One region of the Arthrobacter sp. E44 genome, then DNA from elsewhere that is predicted to be linked to it. Evidence: riboswitches for the same ligand, from Rfam matches in the RefSeq annotation. Region 1 holds a riboswitch; each other region holds the start of a gene.
The links. Region 1 has a riboswitch for S-adenosylmethionine ahead of ACETK3_RS01280 (aminotransferase class V-fold PLP-dependent enzyme). Riboswitches for the same ligand answer to the same signal wherever they lie in the genome.
Positions count from the first base shown of each region.

Region 1 (4,320 bases):
TGGGCCGCGGCGGCAGAGTCCGCTGCACTGGTCATGCCTTGACCGCGCGCCAGGCGAGCGTGAGGTAGGGAAGGTCGATCTGCTGGTCCGGGGCGTAGGCAAGGTGCTCGTGCAGGTACCAGTCCAGGTTGGCCAGGACCTTGGCCCTCGTTGCCTCGTTGGCGCGCAGGTAGTAGCTGCGTGACTTGGTGAGCTCCATCAGGTCCGTGGTCGTCACAGTGTCCTGCCAGTGGCTGACGTGTCCCTCGAGACCTTGGAATTCAGGCCCCATGACGGGTTTGTGGCCAGGCCGGTACACGTCACCTGCGTGCATGATCCGGGAAAGGCGGTGTACCCAGGGCACGGAGGTGTCCAGCTGGTTCCACACCAGGCCAAGGGTTCCATGCGGGCGCAGCACCCGGGCGAGTTCGGTACTTGCGGCCAGCGGGTCGCACCAGTGCCACGCCTGGGCAACGGTTACGACGTCGAAGCTGGCGCTGGGAAGGCCGGTCACCTCGGCGGTGCCCGCCACGGCTGCAACGCCCGGGCAGTGGGTCTTCAGCTGGGCGAGCATGTCCGCGGAGGGGTCGACTGCGGTGACGTCCAGGCCCAGGTCCAGCAGCAAGGAGGTGAACTTTCCGGTACCCGCGCCAACGTCCAGTGCCTCATGGGCGCTGGTGGGCACCAGCCAGCGGACCGAGTCTTCCGGATATCTGGGGCGGACGCGGTGGTAGTGCCCGCCGCCGTCCTGGAAGCTCTGGCCAAGCTCCCGGCGCCGCCCGTGATCGAGCCTGGGGCCACCCCGAACCACGCGTGGCCTCCTTCGTGTGCTGCCGATGTGGACGTCTCTCGAATGTACCGCACGGACGGTCACCGGCTGGTGCCCCAAGGGGCGCCCTCTTTGCTGCAGCTGCTCAGTCGTCGATGCAGGGGGCCGCGCCGGCCGTTCCCGGCGTGTTGGGCGCCCAGTGCGGGTAGGTGCGGAAGTCGTTGGCGGGGACCCAGCGCCCGGCGTCCACCACGTAGTCCCAGCCCAGCCCGTTGCTGCGCAGCGCACGGATACCGGCGAGGAGGCGTTCGGCATCCTCCAGCCGTGAGCCGACGCCAAAACTTGCGCGGAGCGAACCGGACGGCAGGCCAAGGCGCTTCAGCAGGGGATGGGCGCAGAAGCGTCCATCGCGCAGGCCCACGCCGTGCTCGGCGGCGAGGTAGGCGGCCACCAGCCCCGCGTCGTAGCCCTCCACGGAGAAGTTGACCACGCCGATGGTGTCCGATTCCGGGTTGCTGTCCTTGAAGATCTGGTGCACGGTAACGCCGTCGATGTCCTGCAGGCCCTCCACCAGGAAGGAGCGGATAGCGGCTTCGTGGGCGTGCCACCGGTCCTGGTCGAGCTCAGCAATGACCTGGGTGGCGCGGGCCAGCGTGGCGGCTCCGAGGACGTTCGGCGAGCCCCCCTCATGGCGGGCCGGGCCGTTGGCCCAGCTGACGCCGTCGAGCCTTGCTTCCTTGACTGCGCCGCCGCCGGCAAGGTGCGGGACGCCCGCGTCCAGCCAGTCAGGCCGTCCCACCAGGACGCCGGCGCCGAACGGTGCGTAAAGCTTGTGGCCGGAAAACGCGAGGTAGTCGATGTCATCCGTGCTGATGTCCACCCGGCGGTGCGGTGCCAGCTGGGCCGCATCCACCACGATCCGTGCGCCGTGCTGGTGGGCCAGCGCGGCCAGGGCGCGGACGGGAAGGATCTCGCCGGTGACGTTTGAAGCGCCAGTGACGGCCAGCAGGCTGACCCCGCCCTGCTCCAGCTCCGCGCGGACGGCGTCGAGGGTGCCGGTGATCGTCTCCGCGGCCACGATGCTGCGGTGGGGCACGCCCTGCCACGGCAGCAGGTTCGCGTGGTGTTCGATGTCCAGGTAGAGGACATCGCCGTCAGGGCGGCCATCGGTGACTGGGAGGCAACCTGCCAGGAGGTTCAGCGAGTCCGTGGTGTTGCGGGTGAAAATGACCGAGTCGTCCGGGCGGCCGCCGACGAAATCGCGGACGATGGTGCGCGCGTTCTCGTAGACAGACGTGCTGATCTGGGAGGCGTATCCTGCCCCCCGGTGGACGCTGGCGTAGTAGGGCAGGATTTCGTTCAGGTAGGCGGACACCACGGAGAGTGCCGGGGCGGAGGCGCCGTAATCCAGGTTTGCGTACCGCACGTGGCCGCCGGTGATCAGCGGCGCCTGGATCTCGGCTCCGGTGACTGCCACGAGGGGCCGGCCGGCAACGGCATGCCGTTCAGCAACTGCCGCTTCGGTGCTGACGGGCTGGGGGGAGACGGTGGCAGTTGTCACAGAGACCTCACTTGAATACAGGACTCCGGCATAGTGGAATCCGCGCTTGCCGCATCCGCTCCGGACCGGCCTGGTCGTCACCCGGGGCACCCCACCGCGAATGGAGGGTTGCCGGCCAGCAAACCGGGGTTTAGCGCTGGCACTCGTGACCTGGATAAAGCGTAGGACATGCGGCTGGCAGGACTGAACCAGCAGCGATTGTTAAGCGGTTTGTTACGCGAATTCGAATAAACGGCGGCGGACACCCCCGCATGGAGGTGTCCGCCGCTGCTTTATTCGTTTTTTCGGGGAAAAGCCAACCGTTACAGCAAATCGTCCAAATAAGGGTTCAGGCGGTGCAATACCTCTGAGTGCAGGATCGAGTTGGTGGCCAGCGCGTTCCCGCCGAAGGGGCCGTCCTCGCCTTCCAGCGACGTGAAGCGGCCGCCGGCCTCCACGACGATCGGCACCAGGGCGGCCATGTCGTAGAGGTTCAGTTCCGGTTCGCAGGCGATGTCAACGGACCCCTCCGCCACCATGCAGTACGACCAGAAATCCCCAAAGGCGCGGGTCCGCCACACGTCCTCAGTGAGGCCCAGGAACTCGTCAAGGTTTCCCCGTTCCTTCCAGCCCGTGAGGCTGGAGTAGGAGAGGGAGGCGTCCGAGAGTGTCGAGACGTTGGAGACGCGGAGCCGGGTGGCAGCTGCCAGGGACCTGCCCATGTATGCGCCCATACCCTTTGCCGCCCACCAGCGCTTGCCCAGGGCCGGGGCGCTGACCACGCCCACCACCGGTTCGCCCTCGTCGACGAGGGCGATCAGGGTAGCCCAGACCGGAACGCCGCGGACGAAGTTCTTGGTCCCGTCAATGGGGTCGATGATCCAGCGCCGCGACCCGTGTCCCGTGCTGCCGAACTCCTCGCCCAGGACCGCGTCCCGGGGGCGGGAACGCGAGAGCTGGCCGCGGATGGCTTCTTCGGCGGCCTTGTCCGCATCGGTGACCGGCGTCAGGTCCGGCTTGGTCTCGACGTGGAGGTCCAGGGCCTTGAAGCGGCTCATGGTCTGGTCATCCACGGAGTCGGCCAGGACATGTGCCAGGCGCAGGTCATCGTTGTAGCTCGAAGCGGGTTGGATCATGGTTCCAAACTACAGTCTGCGCACGCTTCTGCCGGGGAGAACGCGTCAGTTGACGCTGCCGAGCTCCTTGGTTTCCTGTGCTTCCAACCTTGGATCCGTGCCGAGCAGCCGCCGCAGCGACGCCAACCGGGCGGGACCGGTGGGACCTGCGTGTCCGCCCGCCACCCAGTCGTCGAGGCCGCAGTTCACTGCAATTGCCGTGTGCTTGCAGCCCCGTTCGCAGTTCTCGATGCCGGGGGAGAGGTCCGGGAAGGAGCGCAGGATCCGGTCAGGGTCCACGTGGGCGAGGCCGAAGGACCGGATGCCCGGAGTATCGATGATCCAGCTGCCGGCCGGAGCGTCCGCGAGGCGCAGCGCCAGGGCAGAGGACGACGTGTGCCGGCCCCTTCCCGTTACGGCATTCACTCCGCCGGTGGCCCGCTCGGCCCCAGTCAGCGCGTTCACCATGGTGGACTTGCCCACGCCTGAGTGCCCGAGCATGACGGTGACCTTGCCGCCCAGGTGGGCGCGGAGGGCTGCCACCGCGGTGCTGTCCAGCCGGGCCGAGAGGCCGTCGTCGGAGCGCGCGTCGATCCCGGAGGCCTGGGCGTCAGCGGTCCGGCTGATGATCACCGGGAAATCCAGGTGGGTGTAGTTGGACAGCAGTTCCACTGGATCCTTGACGTCGGCCTTGGTGACCAGCAGGATCGGCTCGATACCGGCGTCGTACGCAGCCACCAAGGCACGGTCGATGAATCCGGTCCGCGGCTCCGGATTGGCGGCCGCCACCACGATCACCAGCTGGTCCGCGTTGGCCACCACGGCACGTTCGATTGGATCCGTGTCGTCGGCGCTGCGCCGCAGGAGCGTTTTGCGGTCCTGGATCTTCACCAGCCGCGCCAGCGTGTCCGGTGCCC
Region 1 is NZ_JBHDJA010000001.1:289,430-293,749, forward strand. Features, by position in the region: gene ACETK3_RS01275 (class I SAM-dependent methyltransferase) at 32-790, opposite strand; gene ACETK3_RS01280 (aminotransferase class V-fold PLP-dependent enzyme) at 894-2,309, opposite strand; SAM riboswitch class IV at 2,347-2,460, opposite strand; gene hisN (histidinol-phosphatase) at 2,612-3,424, opposite strand; gene ACETK3_RS01290 (ribosome small subunit-dependent GTPase A) at 3,470-4,320, opposite strand, start outside.

Region 2 (4,320 bases), on a different contig from region 1:
GGGGTCTGGGAGGAAAACGAGCCAGGGTTCGACGGACTGCTGGTTCCTGCCGGTGACGCAACTTGCAGCAACCGGTTTAGGGTTCCCGGGCTGGCGTTGGAGATCTTGCCGCTGGCTGAGGAAGAATTCAGTGCGTCTCCTATCTGGGCAGGGGAGAGCAGCGGGTTCTGCGAGAGCATGAGGGCAGCAGCGCCTGCCACATGGGGAGTGGCCATTGAGGTCCCGCTTAGAGATGCGGTGGCGGCCGGGGAGGTGTACCAATCGGATGTAATGCCAACGCCGGGGGCGTAAAGATCCACGCAACTGCCGAAGTTTGAGAAGCTGGCCTGGTGGTCCGTGGAATCGCTGGCAGCGACCGTGATTGCCGCCGGAACCCTGGCAGGGGAAGCCGTGCATGCATCGGTGGCACTGTTACCTGCAGCAACAACCGCGGAAATACCGTCGGCGATTACCGCCTCCACGGCAGCGTCCAAGGTGCTGCTCGTGGGGCCGCCAATGCTGAGGTTCACCACAGCCGGAGTTCCGGCACGGTGGTCCCCTGCAATCCAATCGAGTCCTGCAATAACGTCCGAGTAGAGGCCTGTGCCATCACAGGCCAGTGCCCGCACCGGGATCAAAGTCGCGAGTTTTGCCACGCCATAGGTTGAACCGCCGATAGTGCCGGCTACATGGGTGCCATGTCCGTTGCAGTCGCTGGACCCGAGGCCGTCGGACTTCGCCGTCCAACCTGTTGCAACCCGGCCGCCGAAGTCGACGTGGGATGCGAGGATCCCAGTGTCGAGTACATAGACGCTCACGCCTTGCCCGGTGCCGGAGGGCGTGTACGTGCTGGATAGGGGCAGCGATTGTTGATCTATCCGGTCCAGTCCCCATGGCGCCTGCTCCTGGGTTGTGCTGTAGACCGTGACGGGCTGGTCCGGCTCAACGGCGACGGCTTTGCCGGACCGCATCAGGGCTGAGGCTTGCGCCGGGGTGGCTTTTATCGCAGCGCCCTTGATCGCATTATCGAACATACGGCTAACGCCAATACCTTGGCCGCGCAGGGCACTGCTCTCTTGCCTGACGTCCGCTGCCGAGGGGAACCGGACAATGTAATCACCCTTGTCAGCCGCCGCGGCGCTGGCGATGGGAGCAGGGAGAAGCACCGCTCCCAGCATTGAACAGACCAACACAATGTATAGAACAGTGGCACGTGCGGCAGGGCGCAGAATCGGAGGCAACGGAACGTCCGTCCTTTTTTGACTGTGAGAAACGAGGGGGTTTTCCCCGTTCAAATCTATCGGGGACGGGAACCCGATCTTCCGAAGCTCGGGCGATCCTTCGCATTCCCTGTGCGAATCTTCGCAAACCTACGCTGCAGTCCTGGCGGTGTGTTTCCACGTCCAGGCTTTTGTCACGACCCGTCATACTCATGGCGTTGGGCGCCCCCGCTTCCTAGACTTGGCGAAGGTCATGAGTGCCAGCGCCAAGCCCCGGCTCGCTGGCCGGCAACCCTCCATCCGCGGTGGGGTGCCCCGGGTGAGGACCTGGCTGTCCGGCACGAGCCGACAGCAAGCGCGGCCCGCACTGCCCCTGAGCATGCCGGGCCCATGTCAAAGGAGATTTGGATGTCCAACGCTTGGTCCTTCGAAACCCGCCAGATCCACGCCGGCCAGGAAGTGGACAGTGCAACGGGAGCCCGTGCCCTGCCCATCTACCAAACCACGTCCTTTGTTTTCCCAACGGCCGAGAGCGCAGCCAACCGCTTTGCACTCTCCGAACTGGCGCCCATCTACACCCGCATCGGCAACCCGACGCAGGACGCCGTCGAACAGCGGATTGCCAGCCTTGAAGGCGGCCTGGCCGCGCTGCTGCTGAGTTCCGGCCAGGCCGCCGAAACGTTCGCGGTCCTGAACATTGCGGAGGCCGGCGACCACATCGTAGCCAGCCCCAGCCTCTACGGCGGCACCTACAACCTTTTCGCCCACACCCTGAAAAAATTCGGCATCTCCGTCACGTTCGTGGACGACCCCGACAACCTGGACCAGTGGCGCAACGCCGTCCGGCCCAACACCAAGCTTTTCTTCGGTGAAGTGGTCTCCAACCCGCGCCAGGACGTCCTGGACATCGAGGGCATCTCCGAAGTCGCCCACCAGGCCGGCGTGCCCCTCATCGTGGACAACACCCTCTCGACGCCGTACCTGATCCGGCCGCTGGAGTGGGGAGCGGACATCGTGATCCACTCGGCCACCAAGTACCTGGGCGGCCACGGCACAGCCATCGCCGGCGTGATCGTCGATTCCGGCAAGTTCGATTTCAGCAAGGACCCGGAACGGTTCCCCGGCTTCAACACCCCGGATCCCACGTACAACGGATTGGTCTACGCCCGCGACCTGGGAGCCGATGGAGCGCTCGGTGCCAATCTCTCCTACATCCTCAAGGCGCGGGTCCAGCTCCTGCGGGACCTGGGCTCGGCGGTTTCGCCGTTCAACGCCTTCCTGATTTCCCAGGGCCTGGAGACATTGAGCCTGCGGGTGGAGCGCCATGTTGCAAACGCGGCGGAGGTTGCGCGGTGGCTTGAAGCAAGGGACGACGTCGAATCGGTCGCCTACGCCGGGCTGCCGTCCAGCCCCTGGTACGAGCGTGGCCGCAAGTATGGGCCCAAGGGGACGGGCGCCGTCGTCGCCTTCAACCTGGCCGGCGGAGCGGAGGCGGGCAAACGCTTCGTCGACGCTTTGGAATTGCACTCCCATGTGGCCAACATCGGCGACGTGCGCTCCCTGGTCATCCACCCGGCGTCGACCACCCACAGCCAGCTCTCGCCGGAGCAGCAGGTGGTGGCCGGGGTGCACCCGGGACTTGTCAGGCTTTCCGTGGGCCTGGAACACATCGACGACATCCTCGCCGACCTTGAAGCAGGCTTCAGGGCTGCGAAGGACGCCTAGAAGCCTAAAGTACGACGCCGGGGCGCCACTTAGGCGGCAGGGCAGGGCAGGCAGCAAGTCGGGAAGTCACAACCAGTCACACTCTTGGCTTGGACCGGGTGGTGTTTCGTACACTCGATCCAGGTCATGAGTGCCAGCGACAGCCCCGGCTTGCTGGCCGGCAACCCTCCTTCCGCGGTGGGGTGCCCCGGGTGAGGACCTGGCCTGCCGGTCAATTGACGGCGGGCAAGCGCGTAGAAGAGGTCTTGCCATGACGGTTTCCGTCGCCCCAACCACCATCCCCGAACACGGAATCGTCCGCTACGCCTCCATTGGGGAACTGGAGCTCGAGGCCGGGGGATACCTGCCCGACGTTACGCTGGCCTACGAAACCTGGGGCACCCTCAACGCAGACGCCAGCAACGCCATCCTGATCGAGCACGCGCTCACGGGCAGCACTCACGTAACCCGCGGAGACACCGACGAGGAAGGCTGGTGGGAGCAGCTGGCCGGGCCCGGTGCCCCCGTGGACACGGACCGTTTCTTCGTGGTGTCCATCAACATTGTGGGCGGCTGCTACGGCTCCACCGGCCCCTCATCGCCCGCCCCCGACGGATCGCCCTGGGGTTCCCGCTTCCCCCTGGTCACGCTGCGGGACAGCACCGTGGCGGAGGCCCGGCTGGCGGACCAGTTGGGGATCAAGAGCTGGTTCGCGGTTCTTGGCGGCTCCATGGGCGGCGCCCGGGCGCTGGAATGGGCAGTGACCTACCCGGAAAGGGTGCAGCGCTGTGCCGTCATCGCCGTGGGGGCTGCGAGCACGGCAGAACAAATCGCCTTTGCCCAGGCCCAGACCCTGGCCATTCGGCAGGATCCAAACTTCAACGGCGGCGACTACTACGGCGGTCCCTGTCCTGAAGAGGGCCTGGCCCTTGCCCGGCGCATCGCCCACATCACCTACCGGTCCGCCGCCGAACTGGAAGGCCGCTTCGGCCGGGCGGCCCAGGCATCCGAGTCGCCCCTTCAGGGGGAAGTACTGGCAGCCCGTGGCCGCTACCAGGTGGAAAGCTACCTGGACCACCAGGGCAACAAGCTCGTGAAGCGCTTTGACGCCAACAGCTACATCGCCCTGACCGAAGCGTTGATGAGCCACGACGTCTGCCGCGGACGGGGAACCCTGGCCGAAACCCTGGCCGGTGCTACTGCACGCTTCTTCGTGGCCGCCGTCGACTCCGACCGACTCTACTTCCCGTCCCAGTCCCGGGAACTGGCGCAGGCGCTGCCCGGCGAGGTGGACGTCCACGTCATCCAGGCACCCATCGGCCACGACGGGTTCCTCACCGAGATAGGCCAACTGGGGGCGCAGCTGCGGGGCAGCTTCCTGGTCTAGGCACTCCTGGACCAGGCAGTTTTGGTCCAC
Region 2 is NZ_JBHDJA010000004.1:41,452-45,771, forward strand. Features, by position in the region: partial or broken gene ACETK3_RS05235 (S8 family peptidase) at 1-1,145, opposite strand, end outside; SAM riboswitch class IV at 1,449-1,563, shown strand; gene ACETK3_RS05240 (bifunctional o-acetylhomoserine/o-acetylserine sulfhydrylase) at 1,608-2,924, shown strand; SAM riboswitch class IV at 3,047-3,162, shown strand; gene ACETK3_RS05245 (homoserine O-acetyltransferase) at 3,175-4,290, shown strand.
Region 2: another riboswitch for S-adenosylmethionine. It lies ahead of ACETK3_RS05240 (bifunctional o-acetylhomoserine/o-acetylserine sulfhydrylase); the one in region 1 lies ahead of ACETK3_RS01280 (aminotransferase class V-fold PLP-dependent enzyme).

Region 3 (4,320 bases), on a different contig from region 1:
CGAGGGCCCCATATATGACGACGGCGGGCGGTCCCCTTTTGGCGAAAAGGTGACCGCCCGCCGTCGTCCCTGGACTGGAATGCGCCGTCCCTGATTTCGGTTAAAAGAATCAAAGGGCTAGAGGAAGAAAGGAGGAGCTGCGCGAAGCGTGGGAAAGCAGGAAAAATCGTGTCTCAGGTTCTGTGACTACTACTCCTGGATGTCGTACGCCGACTTCACCACCTGGGTTGAAGCCGAAGACGAATCGGCACCGGGAATTTCGTTTACCGACTCCGATGCCACAGGCTGAGCGCCGACGATTCAGGGCTTCGCGATGCCGGTCCGGGCCATGGCGTCTGCATACGCCGTCCGCATGTCCTCGAGGAACTCCTCCTGGCGTGCAGGGGAACCGGCGAACGCGCGGCCGCTCAGCGAGCGGACCTTGTAGGTCTTCAGGCCGCGGCGCCACAGCAGGGGAACCTCGGTCTTCAGCAGCAGGTTGGCCAGGCGGTTGGCTTCGGTGCCGTGCGCCACGATGACCGATGCGCGGGGGACCAAGGCCAGGAACTTCAGCAGGGGTTTGAGGCCGGCCTGGACCTGGTCCGGGGTGAACTTCCCGTTGGCTTCGCCGGGAACGTGCCAGGGGTGGACGTTCCAAGGCATCACGAACTCGGGGCGCAGGCCCAGCTTCCACTGGATGCCCAGCATCCGGGTTGCGGCGTCCTGGTCGCCGGCGGTGATGAAGCCGGACGGATCCGCCTCGCCGATGTTGGAGTAGAGGCTGATGATGCGGCATTCCTCAACGTCGTGCATGGGGTCGACGTAGGGGACCACGGTTCCTGGTTTGGTCTCCCGCAGGGAATCGCAGAGTTCGTTGACGGCTGCAACGCTGGGTTCGTAGCGGCGGCTCATGAGCTGTTCGTGGAATGTTTCGGGGGCCAGGGCTGTCATGAAGTGCTGGTTCTCCTGCGGGGATTGGCGTTGCTGCCGCCGGCAGATGAGGGCGCGGGCAAGCGCAAACGCATCAGCAGCGGTTGGTTGGGGTGGGCCGGACCTCGCCGGCCTTCCCCAGTTTAGCAAGACCCGGGAAGCGAAACGCCGGCCGCCCCTTTCCGGTGATGGAAGGAACAGCCGGCGCCCCGGATGGCAAGCGGATTACCAGAGCCGGTTGGTGGCCCGACGGGCGCCCTCGCCCAGCGCTTCCAGCTTGGCGAAGGCGATCTGCGGGTGCACCCGGCCGCCCAGGCCGCAGTCGGTAGAGGCAATGACGTTCTCCCGGCCCACCACGTCGGCGAAACGCACGATGCGGTCCGCCACCAGGTCAGGGTGCTCCACCACGTTGGTGGCATGCGACACGACGCCCGGAATGATGACCTTGCCCTCGGGCAGCTTGGTGTCCTCCCAGACCCGCCATTCGTGTTCATGGCGCACGTTGGCGGCCTCGAAGGAGTACGCCCCGGCGTTGACCTGCAGCACGGAGCCGATAATGTCCGCGAAGGGGATGTCCGTGGTGTGCGGGCCATGCCAGGATCCCCAGCAGACGTGCAGCCGGATCTGTTCCTGGGGGAGATCCCGGAGGGCCCAGTTGGTGGCCTCGATGCGCAGTTGGATGAACTTCAGATAGTCCTCCAGGGAGGGCTCGGGGTTGATCTGGTCCCAGCTCTCGGCCAGGGACGGGTCATCGAGCTGCACGGTGAGCCCGGCGTCGATGATCGCCTTGTATTCCTCCCGCATGGCGTCGGCGCAGGCGTAGACGAGTTCCTCGTCGGACTTGTAGTACTCGTTGGCTACCCTGGCGCAGGAGCCGGGGGAGAGGGACGCCACGAAACCATCTGAGAGGCCTGCGGCGGCCAGTCCGGTCTTCAAGTTCCTGATATCCGATGCCACCAGATCCTGGCCGGTGTAGGTCAGGGGCCCGGCGATCTTGGGCTGGGCGACGCTCTTGCGGTGGGTGAGGATGCCGGAGGAAGGATCGTTGTACGCCTCGTTGAACGCCTGCCGATCCCGGCGGTCGGGGAAGGACGTCAGTACCACATGGCCGGGTGACGAGCGGCGGACCCCGGCTTCGGCCCAGCGGTCCACATTGGTGGGCTCCAAGCCGCCGAGGCGTGCGAAGGAGTAGTTCCACCAAGCACCGTAATCCACGGAACTGGACATGGCGTGTCCGTATTCGCCGTCGTTGGGGATGTCGATGCCCAGGTCCTTCTGGCGCTGCACCACGTCCACCACGGAGGCCTCAAGCAGTTGGAGGAATTCCGGGGTGATGCCATCGGCTTCCTTGGCGGCGTTCGCCGCGATGAGTTCCGGGGTGCGGGGCAGGGAACCGGCGTGGGTGACGCGGATGTGGTCGGTGTTCAGTGACATGCTGGAATCTTCCTTTCCATCGGTCCTGGCAGTAGCACCTTCGGCCGGCAGGAATCCTGCCGGACCGGGGTTGCTGCGGCGTCATCGAGCCAGGTCTCTCGGCCGCTCCGGATGGTTCCCTCCCACTTAAATCGAGACGCTCCACGCGGGCAAGTCCGGTCCACTTTGTGTCGCGCCAGGCAGGCCTTCTTTTACTTCTGCGCTCCTGTTTGCATCCTTACAGGTTTCGTCCAGCATATTGACAGATTATGTCCAGCTTGGTTGGCTTCTTGTCACAGCCGAATGAGGGACATGGCGGCTGCCACCCACTCGACCCAAAGAACCACCGCACTCAATGAAGAGGTCATGCACCGTGAACAAACCCCTGGCAAACCTCAGGAACCTTGCCCTTTCCGGCGTTCTGGCGCTCGCCGTCGTGGCGGGACCGGCCCCGCTGGCAAATGCAGTGGGCGAGGGCCCCAGCTATGACGGCAACGGACAGATCACCACAACAAAGCTGGCCACTTATGACCAGATGGTTTCCTTCCTGAAGGACCAGGACGCCCGCCAGCCCGCCATGGAACTGGAAGTCATCGGCCAGACCGTCAAGGGCCGCGACATCCACCTGGTCAAGTACATCTCGGACCCGGCCAAGCCCACCATCCTTTACCTGACCCAGCAGCACGGCAACGAACAGCTCACCACCGAGGGCGCCATGGAGTTCATCAAGCACCTGGGCACCGGCAAGTCGGCGGACATCCTCAAAGGCGCGAACATCCTGGTGGTGCCCATGCTCAACGCGGACGGCGCCATGGGGGACGTGAACTTCTCCCTGGACAACTACCTCGCCAAGGGGGACCGGCACCTCACCCGCTACAACGCCGAGGGCGTGGACCTGAACCGCGACCACGTGGCCAAGATCCAGCCGGAGACCCAGGCGCTGCACAACAACGTGATGCGCAAGTACCGGATCGACTACATGATCGACCTGCACCACCAGGGCACCCGGGCGGAGCGCGACGGCAAGCTGGTTTCCGGCTCCATCCTGTACCCCACCACCCCCAACGCCGACCCGGCCGTCGTCGAAAAGTCCAAGCAGTTGGGCGCCGTGGTCTTCAACAACGTCGACTCCACCGGTTGGGGCCACCTGGGCAAATACCAGGGCGGCAGCGCCGAAACCATCAGCCGCAACGGCATCTCCGTGGAATACGGCATTGCCACCTTGCTCTTCGAGATGCGCGGCATGTCCGACCACTACCTGGACGGCTACGCACTGGGCCAGCGCAGCAACGGCTATCTGATCAAGCAGACGGTCACCACGCTGACGTCCACCGCCGCCGCCATTGCTGACGGTTCGATTGCCGACGCCGACATTTCCTTCTGGGACACCCTCGCCGAGCAGACGTCCCGGCCCGCCGGGGAGGCTGAGGACGAATAGCAGCGCGGCGGCGGTTCTGACCAGGCCCGCCGCGGCCCTTCCCGCATGACGGGCCGCGGCGGGGCCAACGAAGGACCAAGTGCCCCATCGGCTAAACTTGGGTGGTAAGAGCCCCGGAACTCTTCCTTCGCCGTGCCGTGCTGCGGCTGTGTGAAGGCCGGTATGTTCGGGGCATTCTCATGAACGGTGCTGCATGGCCCGCCACCTCGTGGCAACCGGGCAGCCCGAACGAATGGGGGAGGATCCCATGCCAGCAATTGTGATCGTAGGAGCCCAGTGGGGCGACGAAGGAAAAGGCAAGGCCACCGACCTGCTGGGCGGCCGTGTTGACTACGTCGTCAAGCCCAACGGCGGCAACAACGCCGGGCACACCGTCGTCGTGGGCGGTGAAAAGTACGAACTCAAGCTGCTGCCGGCAGGCATCCTCAGCCCCAATGCCGTTCCCATCATCGGCAACGGCTGCGTAGTGAACCTCGAGGCCCTCTTCCAGGAAATCGACGGCCTGCAGGCCCGCGGTGCAGACACCTCCAAACTGCGCGTCTCCGCCAATGCCCACCTCG
Region 3 is NZ_JBHDJA010000006.1:39,901-44,220, forward strand. Features, by position in the region: gene ACETK3_RS07240 (uracil-DNA glycosylase) at 301-930, opposite strand; gene ACETK3_RS07245 (cobalamin-independent methionine synthase II family protein) at 1,135-2,343, opposite strand; SAM riboswitch class I at 2,357-2,461, opposite strand; gene ACETK3_RS07250 (M14 family zinc carboxypeptidase) at 2,678-3,760, shown strand; gene ACETK3_RS07255 (adenylosuccinate synthase) at 4,008-4,320, shown strand, end outside.
Region 3: another riboswitch for S-adenosylmethionine. It lies ahead of ACETK3_RS07245 (cobalamin-independent methionine synthase II family protein); the one in region 1 lies ahead of ACETK3_RS01280 (aminotransferase class V-fold PLP-dependent enzyme).